Candidatus Finniella inopinata: one gene and its partners. The protein of the gene in region 3 interacts with the protein of the main gene of each other region in a pairwise test. Links are inferred from orthologs where the notes say so. Each region holds a gene or a part of one and is shown on either strand. Other genes may lie near its edges.

Region 1 (4,143 bases), on a different replicon or contig from region 3:
CATTCGTTGAATACGTGATATTATTACTTTGCTCTAGAAGGGCATATGGTGAATTAATTTTAAAAATTCAACCTCTTATTTCAAAAAAAAAGAGATTTACTTTCTATATCCAATTCAAATAATTTTGCGGGATTTTTATGATAGATATTTTTTCCAAAAACAAGGTCGATTCCGTAAATCACTTGAATGGCATATGGAATGATGCCGCCTGATCGGTCTGAGTTTGATCCTCTCTGGCCAATAAACCAGGTGGGCATCGTAAATATTAAGACCACGGTCTTAACAGGGACGATTCCCGAGAATAAAAGTTGGGCCAAGGGAATACGCCTCATAACCAGAACTGCAGCATCATCTTTATTTCTACCATAGTTCCGTTTACATTTGGTTAAAAAAGAGGGACCTATCGTGAAGGCCCATTTCCTGATAATAATTCCTTATGACTTTTTCTTCCCCCCGTTTTGTCCATCTTCGCCTTCACAGTGCCTATTCTTTGGCCGAGGGGGCCTTGCCTATTAAGCTGATACCACAATTGTGTCAAAAAAATAAAATGCCTGCGGTGGCGATTACCGATACGGCGAATCTTTTTGGGGCTTTGGAATTTGCCACCACATGTGCCAAATCTGGTATTCAACCCATGATTGGGTGTCAGGTTAACCTGTACCTGGAGGCTTTATCGGGTTATGCCCCCCTGGTTCTTTTGGTGCAATCAGAGCAGGGGTATAGACATCTTTTAAAGATTGTTTCGGATTCATATTTGAACCCCCTGACAGGTACCGACAAACCGGTTGTTTCGTTGACTGATTTGCAAGGGCGATCAACCGGATTGATTTTGTTGACGGGCGGACATAAGGGGCCCCTTGGGCGGTTAATCAGCCAAGACCCAGATGCAGTTCCTGATTTCGTGACAACCTTAAAAACGTTGTTTGAAGACAGAATTTACATCGAATTGGCGCGTCATGGTCTGGCAGAACAACAGCGGCTTGAGCCTAAGTTTTTAGAGCTGGCCTTAGACCATAACCTGCCAATTGTGGCCACGAATGATGTCTTTTTTGACCAACGTGATATGTATCAGGCCCATGATGCGTTGCTATGTATCGCAGACGGTCGCTATGTCAGCGAGAATGATCGCAATCGCGTCACGGCGGAGCATTATTTTAAGTCAGCTGATGAAATGGAAACGCTGTTCAAAGACTTACCAGAGGCTGTGGAAAACACTGTTTTAATCGCCCAACGATGCCATTTCATGCCAGCAGGCCAGGCGCCCATTTTGCCCCCTTTTCCAACAGTAACAGGCCGGGGTGAGCAGGAAGAATTGCGCGAGGAGGCCGAGGCTGGTTTGGAAAAACGGCTGAAAGAGGAAGTTTTCCCTCGATTCAAAAATGAAGAAATCCATGCCAAAGTTCGGGACGATTATTATGAACGCCTGAATTATGAATTCGACATTATCAGTCGCATGGGATTTGCTGGGTATTTTTTGATTGTGGCTGATTTTATCCAATGGGCCAAATCCCAAAATATCCCCGTGGGGCCAGGTCGTGGGTCGGGGGCGGGGTCGTTGGTCGCATGGTCGTTGACCATCACTGATATGGACCCCATTCATTTTGGCCTTATTTTCGAACGGTTCTTAAACCCAGAACGCGTCTCCATGCCGGACTTTGATATCGATTTTTGCCAAGACCGCCGGGACGAAGTGATTCAGTATGTGCGGCGTAAATATGGTGACGATCGAGTTGCCCATATTATCACCTTTGGTAAATTGCAGGCCCGGGCTGTGTTGCGGGATGTAGGGCGGGTTTTGCAAATGCCCTATGGGCAGGTTGACCGCCTTTGCAAAATGATTCCCAACAACCCCGCCAACCCGGTCAGTTTGCAGCAAGCCCTTGAGCTGGAGCCAAGTTTAAAACAACAAAGGGAACAAGACGAAACGGTGGGGAACCTGATCGACATTGGCATTCGGTTGGAGGGGTTATACCGGCACGCCTCCACCCACGCGGCCGGCGTCGTCATTGGTGATCGCCCTTTATGGGAATTGGTGCCGTTGTACAAGGACGAGCGGTCAGAACTACCAGCGACCCAGTTCAGCATGAAATATGTGGAAGAGGCCGGCCTGCTGAAGTTTGACTTTTTGGGGTTGAAAACGCTGACGGTTATTGAACGGTGCAGCCAGCTGATTCGAGCCCGTGGTATTCCCTTTCAAATCAATAAAGTTCCCTTGGATGACCCCAAGACGTTCGACCTTTTGTGCCGGGTGGAGGTAGTCGGCGTGTTCCAGGTGGAAAGTGCGGGCATGCGCGATGTGCTAAGGCGCCTGAAGCCAGATCGGTTTGAAGACATCGTGGCGTTGGTCGCCCTGTATCGGCCGGGCCCCATGGATGATATTCCGCGTTATCTTTCCTGCAAACATGGCGAGGAGGAGGTGCGGTACCTGCACCCCGCCTTGCAGCCCATTCTGGAGCCCACCTATGGAGTGATGGTTTACCAAGAACAGGTGATGAAAATTGCGCAGGTTCTAGGTGGATATACATTGGGGGCCGCGGATTTGTTGCGGCGCGCCATGGGTAAAAAGATTAAGTCCGAGATGGATGCCCAACGGGATTTGTTTGTGGCGGGGGCCATTAAGGATGGCGTTGATAAGGGCGTGGCAGCCCAGATTTTTGATCAGATGGCCAAATTCGCAGGGTATGGGTTTAACAAGTCACACTCGGCCCCGTATGCTTTGTTGACGTATCACACGGCGTATTTAAAGGCCAATTATCCGTTGGAATTCTTTGCCGCCACCATGACTTATGACATGCACAACACCGATAAGTTGACCCTTTATCGCCAAGATTTGTTGCGCGCAGACATGCCCTTGTTTCCGCCTGATGTGAATCATTCCATGGCTACGTTTGCAGTGGAGAATAACGGCATTCGGTATGCTTTGGCGGCGATCAAGAATGTAGGGCTGCAGGCTATGGAAAGCCTGGTGGCGGAGCGTGTGGCGAATGGGCCTTTTAAAAATCTTGCTGATTTTACGGCCCGCCTTGATGGTAAAACGGTCAATAAGCGCCAGTTGGAAAACCTGATTGCGGCGGGGGCGTTGGACAGTTTGCTTCAGGCTGAAAATATTAACCGCCGGCAAGTTTTTGAGGGGGTTGATTTTCTGTTAAGCCAAAATCATTTAAGGAGGCAGGAAAAGGCGAACAAGCAAACGTTACTGTTTGGCGGCAGCCAGCAGGCGCCAATCACCATAACGTTGCCGAATGTCAGGGCCTGGGGATTGTTGGAAAGTCTGCAAAAGGAGTTTGAGGCCCTGGGCTTTTTCCAAAGTGCCCACCCTTTGGATATTTATAAAGACAGCTTGGCTATCCTGAAGTTAACAAACAGCGCAGACTTGGCAGCAAAGGCCACGGAAAGTCTGGCTGCGGTTAATGTGGCCGGTATTATTTTGTTTAAACAGGAACGCACATCAAAGAATGGGCAAAAGTTCGCCTTTGTGGGTTTATCAGACACCACCGGTGTTTATGAAATTGCCTTATTTTCTGAAATTTACCAACAAACCCGTGATCTTTTAACCCCGGGTACAGCTGTTTATGTGGCTGCTGGCCTTCGGGCAGAGGGGGAAAGCTATCGTCTAACCGCACAAAGCTTGGAATTGCTGGACCAAAAAACGCAATCGCAATCGGTGGTCTTGACGGTAAATCAACGTTTTGATGTTCAGGCTTTGAAAGACTTTTTGCAAACCTGCCCCACCGGCAAAACAAAAATAAAATTGGACATAACGTTGCCAGACTTACCCCCCGCAAGAATGACCTTGCCAGGGGGGTATCATTTAAACGCTGATCAACGCAGCCAACTGTTTAGTTTTTGTAATACTTAACAAAGACCGTTTGCCGCCGCATCATCAGCGCTCATGCCATTCTCTGCCCCTGCCAGTTCACAAGGGGATTGTTGGGCTTTTTTTCTTGGCGGTGCGACGTCTTCATCGGCCGCAGCATCATCCATGGCTACGTCCTGATCATCCTGTTCAACTACACGAGCAGTTTTTTTGGCATTTTTGCGTGGTGGAAGGGGGGCCTCTTCTTCGGCCAAACTATCATCATCTATCATTTCGTCTTCATCGACAGGCGGAGGAGGGGCTTTTTTGGTAGTCTTCTTTTTGCG
Region 2 (2,946 bases), on a different replicon or contig from region 3:
AACATAATTTGTTCGTTATCGAAGATGCAGCACAGGGTGTGGAAGCATACTATAAAAACAAAGCCTTGGGGACCTTGGGACATTCAGGCGCATTTAGCTTTCATGCAACCAAAAATATTATTTCGGGTGAGGGTGGAGCCCTTATGGTTAATGACCCTTCATGGGTGGGCCGTGCTGAAATGATTTGGGAAAAGGGGACCAATCGAAAAAAGTTCTTACTAGGCCAGGTCGATAAATATAGCTGGGTTGATAAAGGGTCCTCGTTTCTACCTAGTGAAGTGACAGCTGCCTTCCTGTTGGCTCAACTTGAATTCATCAAGGAAATAACAAAGCACCGCGTTCGGATGTGGAATTATTACCATCAGGTTTTAGAACCTTTAGAGAAAATGGAACGTTTAATCCGGCCGACGATTCCAATCGATTGCCAGCATAACGGTCATTTATTTTATATTTTGTTAAAAGACAGCAAAAGCCGTAATCTTTTAATGGACCATTTGTGTAGTCAAGGTATTCAGTCCGCCACCCATTACGTCCCTTTACATGATTCCATCGGGGGGCAAAGATTCGCCCGTACAGAGGGTGTCTTGACGTTGACAACCCGGATAGCTGATACGATTTTAAGGCTTCCCCTTTTCTTTGAGTTAACCGAAAGCCAGGTGGAATTTATCGCAGATGCGATCGCAAAGTTTGCGTGATGCTGACTTTGTAAAAAAAATTTCCAAAAAGACTTGCTAAAAACAGGGCAGTCATACTATAGATGGTTAAATCATATAAAATGGATTTACGAGTTCGTTATATATGTAGCCTCATAAAAGAAGCGGGCGTAGCTCAGTGGTAGAGCACAACCTTGCCAAGGTTGGGGTCGAGGGTTCAAATCCCTTCGCCCGCTCCAATTTGATCGTTAACTGTTAGAAATATGTTTAGGGGATCTTTAGATGGCTAAATCAGCTGTTATTAATATCAAACTTTTGAGCACTGCCGATACCGGGTATTTTTATGTTACACAAAAAAACCCACGTAAAAAGCCAGAGAAATTGGAACTGCGTAAGTATGATCCCGTCATTCGGAAACATGTCGCTTTTAAAGAGGCAAAGATTAAATAGTTTTTCTCGTTTAATTTCTAAGAATGCACAGCGCCTTTTCATCAAAGGCGTTTTTTTTAGTATCCCCATAGGTTCCCATATATTTTTTTGACAAAATCCTTGTGAGATTCCTCTTCGCCAGATTTCAAAACAAAGTCTCTTCTGGGAAATACCACCACGGTGCTGTTTGAAATATCTTGGTTTTCTTGCCGTCCGGCGTCTTTTTGAATGCCCAGCTGTCTTTGGCGCCCCCCTAAAAGCTCCAGATACACCTGAGCCAACAATTGAGAGTCCAGCAACGCACCATGCTTAGATCGGCCGCCTAGGTCAATTTGGAAGCGCTTACACAACGCATCAAGGCTTGCCGGTGAGCCTGGAAACTTACGACGGGCTATTAACAGCGTGTCGACAACGCGATACATTTCTATTTTTGGTTTATTGAGGCGGACGAGCTCTGCATTTAAAAAGCCAACGTCAAAATTGGCATTATGAATAACAAGCCTATCATCTTGAATAAAAGACAAGAAATCATCAGCAACCGAGGCAAAAACTCCATGGTTTTTGAGGAAATCGTGGGTAAGCCCTGTAATGGCCGTGGATTCAGGAGGGACCTCTCGTTCGGGGTTTATGTATACCTGATAATGTTTCCCTGTTGGCATGTGATTTAAAAGCTCTATACAGCCTATTTCCACAATACGGTGTCCTGCCTGATGGCTAAGGCCGGTTGTCTCGGTATCTAATATGATTTCTCTTAACACGCGATTCCCCCCTTATACAGAGCTTAAATAACCAACAAGCTCGTCAAGCTGCTCGTAGCTTTGGAAATAAAAAGTCAAAGCACCGCCGTCCCTGGTAAATTGAATTTTAGTTTTCATACCCAAACGTTCCCCAATTCGTCGGGTAATCATATCTATATCAGGATCAATCGTCGGTTGATTAAAGGCAGGTTGGCGTTCGCGGCGGACAAGATTTTCAGTGTCTCTCACCGACAGCTTATCTTGAATAATTTTTTGGGCCACCTGCTCAATATCGTTTGCCTTGGCAATGCTGCGCGCATGCCCTGCCGATAATTTACCTTCTCTGATAAGGGCTTTCACTGGCTCTGGCAAACCGTTTAGCCTGAGCATGTTGGCAACGTAGCTACGGCTTTTGCTGATGGAAAAGGCAATCTCCTCTTGAGTCTTTTTATGATCATCAATAAGGCGTTGAAAAGATTCGGCCTCTTCCATAGGGTTCAAATCATCCCTCTGAAGGTTTTCAATAAGACCGATTTCTAAGGCTTCTTCATCGGTGCAAATAATTTCAACCACCGGAATCGTTGTGAGTCCTGCGGCCTGTGCTGCACGCCATCGACGCTCACCCGCAATGATTTCAAAAAAATCATCGTCTAGTTTTCTTACAACCAAAGGCTGTAAAACGCCCTTCTGCTTTATGGAATTTGTCAAAGTTTCCATTTTTTCCGGGTCAAAATATTGACGAGGCTGCATTTTTCCAGGTTTGATGTAGTCGATATCAATCGATTGATTCTGGAATCTTCGGTCTGTGTTAGAATCACCGTAGTCGCCCATATCACCAAGCAATGCAGAAAGGCCCCGGCCTAGTGTTTTATTTTCCTTTGAGGAATTCATATTTATTCCTTTTCTTTAATTAAAATTTCTTTTGCGAGTTCCATATAAGATTGTGATCCAATGCACCCCACATCATAGAGTAACACAGGTTTTCCATGGGAGGGGGCCTCTGATACCTTTACATTTCGGGGAATAACGGTTTTAAAAACCTTATCCTTTAAATGAAATCGCACGTCTGCAGCCACTTGGGAACATAAAGAACTTCTTCTATCATACATCGTTAAGACAATCCCGAA
Region 3 (2,971 bases):
TTGCTTGAAGTGTCTCTAATTTTAGTTCTTCAGTGCAAAATACCTTTAATCGACCGGTGAAGACATGAGTCGCACACAGATAAACTTTACATTTGGAAGACGTACGCAATAGTTCAAAGTCAAAACTTTTTTTGATAACATCCCTTAAAGGGTCGTGACCCATGGGGTTTAGTTCATAAGGTGAAAACATACGGCTTAGATAATCAAACATGATAAACCCAGGTGAGTTGTACATGGTAAATTTGTTCATCATTTTGTCGACGGGACCTCGGTTATTCAAAGAGCTTTTTTTGCCAACCTCGTGAATAGCCGTCCAAAAGTTTTTCAATTCTGTTCGGGCTGCTTGTGAGCCGCCACGTGTTAAACCCTGGGCTAAAGCCACGGCGTTCATGCCACCAGCGCTGGTTCCTGTTACGCCCTCAATTTCCAATCGGTCATCTTCCAATAAGCGGTCAAGAACGCCCCAGGTAAAGGCACCATGTGATCCTCCACCCTGCAATGCCAGGGCTACCTTTTTTTTGTTTGAAACTTTTCCTTCTGAATTTGCCATTTTTCCCTCAGATTTAACAATTTATAATCTTCCTATATTTTAAGCGATAAAGTATTAATATTTTACTAATGTTGTAAGTGTAAATTATTGAAAGGTCACTTCGACCTTTAGCAAAAATAAATGCGCTTACAGTAACAGGTGTGTCGTTTTTTTGCCTTAAATATGGTATGACACTGCTTATTAACCAACCAAGGAATGCTTGTTTTATGAAGTTGTCATTAGAAAAAGGTTTATTTTTAAAAGCTTTGTCGCACGGTCAAAGCGTCGTTGAGAAACGGACGACTGTTCCCATTCTAAGTCATGTTCTTTTAACGGCTTCTAATCACGGCTTGTCGATTACAGCGACAGATATGGATATGGCGTTGATTGAAACGATTCCGGCACAAACCATAACCTCAGGATCTATTTGCGTATCAGCCCACCTGATTCATGACATTGTTCGAAAACTCAGCGACCGGTCTTTAATTGATTTGGAGGTTTATGCGGAAAGTGGCCAGCTTGTGGTGACCTCTGGTCGTTCCAGGTTTGAATTGCCTTGTTTGTCCAGTGAAGATTTCCCTCAGTTAACCCAAGGTCAGCTGTCGCATCGGTTTAGTTTGCCGGCACCAGTTATTAAGCACCTTATTGATACGACCCGCTTTGCCATGTCAACGGAAGAGACGCGTTATCACTTGAACGGTATTTATTTTCACACCCTTGAGAACGAAGGTCTAAAGGTTCTGCGCGCGGTGGCAACGGACATGCATCGTTTGGCCTGTGCCGAATGTGAAAGCCCCACTGAAGCCTTTGGGATGCCAGAGGTTATTGTTAGCCGTAAAACAATTCACGAGATTTCTAAGCTATTAGACGATGCTGAAAAGCCAGTCCACATTGGTCTTTCTGAAAACCGTATTGAATTCGCCATTGATGGTAATTCCATGCAGGCCGTCTTAAGTGCCCGATTGATTGATGGGGGTTTCCCCGATTATTCATCGGCTTTAACCATTAGTAATGACAAGACGTTGGTTGTGCCCACCAAAGCGTTTGCCGAGGCGGTTGATCGGGTGGGGACCGTTGTCAATGATAAGGTGCGGGCCATTAAGGTGCGCCTGGCCAACAACACAGCAACCTTGTCAGCCATAAGTAACGAATTAGGCAAGGCCGAAGAAGAGCTGGATGTCGATTACCCCTATGATCAACCCTTGGAAGTTTGTTTCAATGTTCGCTATTTAATGGATATCGCCGCCCAGGTTCCAACGGAAGAGATGGAGTTATTGTTGGTTGATACCGAATCGTCGGTCTTGATTCGACCCACCGGCAATCCTCATGTGACTTTTATTTTAATGCCGATGAGGGTTTAAAAGGATTCTTCCCTGAGTAAAATAAAATCAACAGGTCTATTAACTTTTTGTTTGCAAAGCAGGGTATACTATTTTATAAAGCAGGGTATACTATTTTATATGGTGTATTCATTGGAAATTTTAAGGTTGGACTTATGATAAATTTTGCCAAATATTGTCTTTTAACTGTCGGAATGGTTTCAGTCAGCATGGGGGTAGCGCAGGCTGAATTTAAACAAGACATCCTTGATAGTGCAATGAAAATGGCAGAGGCTGACTATAAAATTGACGCCAATCCTGTTAACAAAGCGGTTCAAGCGGCCAATTTCCTGGCCCATGATCTCAAAAGGGAGTCAGACCCAACAAGGGCCAAAAATATAGCGGATACTTTGCTTGGATTAGTTAGTAAAGGGGAAGGTAAAGGTGTGGGGGGAATCAGCGAAACACCAGCTAATGAGGGCGAGCGGGGTTTGATGATTAATGCTTTGCAGGAAGCGACAAGGTTTTTGAAAGAACAAGATGGTTTAACAGAGGCAGCTTTAGGGGCGAACTTAAAAACATTTGATAAGGCAGATAAAGAACACGAAAAGCAGCATGTTGCGCATGTTAGTGCGATTATTTTTGGAGCCTTTAAAAAACATGCCGGTGTGTTAGATTCTGCAGCTATAAAATCTGATCTTCAAGGTATCTTAGCTGGTACAGCTTGGTTAAAAGATTATATGACCAAGGATGAGTATTGGAAATATGTCGATGCTTATTTAAGTAAAGCCCTTGAGCGGCGGGTTTATAATGTGAAGATTCAACAAGAGATTGATGATCTGCGTGCAAAGGAAAAAAAAGATGATGGTGAAGCGGATTATAACCATAACGACTTTGTTAAGAGTTACGTTGCCAGCTTGGTCCAGGGGGATAATCCTTTAAAAGATTTAGAAACTTTGACAGAGAAGTTGCAGGAAACGGTTATTCCCGAAAAGGCCTTTCAGATTGCCCGCTCCATGATTGAGAAGTTAAAAACCAAAGATTTCAATTTTGAAAGGCTTCTTGCTGATTCTGAAGGCATGCCCACTGTTATCGATGCCTTGATTGCCATTGAAAAGTATCG

The links.
Region 1: the proteins of dnaN (region 3) and dnaE interact in binary tests that used the Escherichia coli proteins (3 or more experiments, as listed by UniProt). The link is inferred for Candidatus Finniella inopinata from one-to-one orthologs.
Region 2: the proteins of dnaN (region 3) and dnaQ interact in binary tests that used the Escherichia coli proteins (3 or more experiments, as listed by UniProt). The link is inferred for Candidatus Finniella inopinata from one-to-one orthologs.

What each region holds. Positions count from the first base shown.
Region 1 is NZ_SCFB01000005.1:57,825-61,967, reverse strand. The notes cover bases 73-4,059. They hold dnaE (DNA polymerase III subunit alpha), read left to right. Parts: upstream 73-436; coding sequence 437-3,859; downstream 3,860-4,059. Other genes in these bases: EQU50_RS03895 (hypothetical protein), read right to left, coding at 3,856-4,059. In the rest of the region: more of EQU50_RS03895, read right to left, coding at 4,060-4,143. UniProt on the Escherichia coli protein: DNA polymerase III is a complex, multichain enzyme responsible for most of the replicative synthesis in bacteria. This DNA polymerase also exhibits 3' to 5' exonuclease activity. The alpha chain is the DNA polymerase catalytic subunit.
Region 2 is NZ_SCFB01000008.1:13,269-16,214, reverse strand. Bases 1-2,790 are described here. They hold dnaQ (DNA polymerase III subunit epsilon), read right to left. Parts: upstream 1,841-2,790; coding sequence 1,160-1,840; downstream 1-1,159. Other genes in these bases: EQU50_RS06660 (ParA family protein), read right to left, coding at 2,713-2,790; EQU50_RS06665 (ParB/RepB/Spo0J family partition protein), read right to left, coding at 1,853-2,710; rpmG (50S ribosomal protein L33), read left to right, coding at 936-1,103; rffA (dTDP-4-amino-4,6-dideoxygalactose transaminase), read left to right, coding at 1-695. Outside these bases: more of EQU50_RS06660, read right to left, coding at 2,791-2,946. UniProt on the Escherichia coli protein: DNA polymerase III is a complex, multichain enzyme responsible for most of the replicative synthesis in bacteria. The epsilon subunit contain the editing function and is a proofreading 3'-5' exonuclease.
Region 3 is NZ_SCFB01000004.1:133,291-136,261, reverse strand. What follows is about bases 9-2,823. They hold dnaN (DNA polymerase III subunit beta), read left to right. Parts: upstream 9-756; coding sequence 757-1,890; downstream 1,891-2,823. Other genes in these bases: EQU50_RS02475 (hypothetical protein), read left to right, coding at 2,025-2,823; EQU50_RS02485 (patatin-like phospholipase family protein), read right to left, coding at 9-550. Outside these bases: more of EQU50_RS02485, read right to left, coding at 1-8; more of EQU50_RS02475, read left to right, coding at 2,824-2,971. UniProt on the Escherichia coli protein: Confers DNA tethering and processivity to DNA polymerases and other proteins. Acts as a clamp, forming a ring around DNA (a reaction catalyzed by the clamp-loading complex) which diffuses in an ATP-independent manner freely and bidirectionally along dsDNA.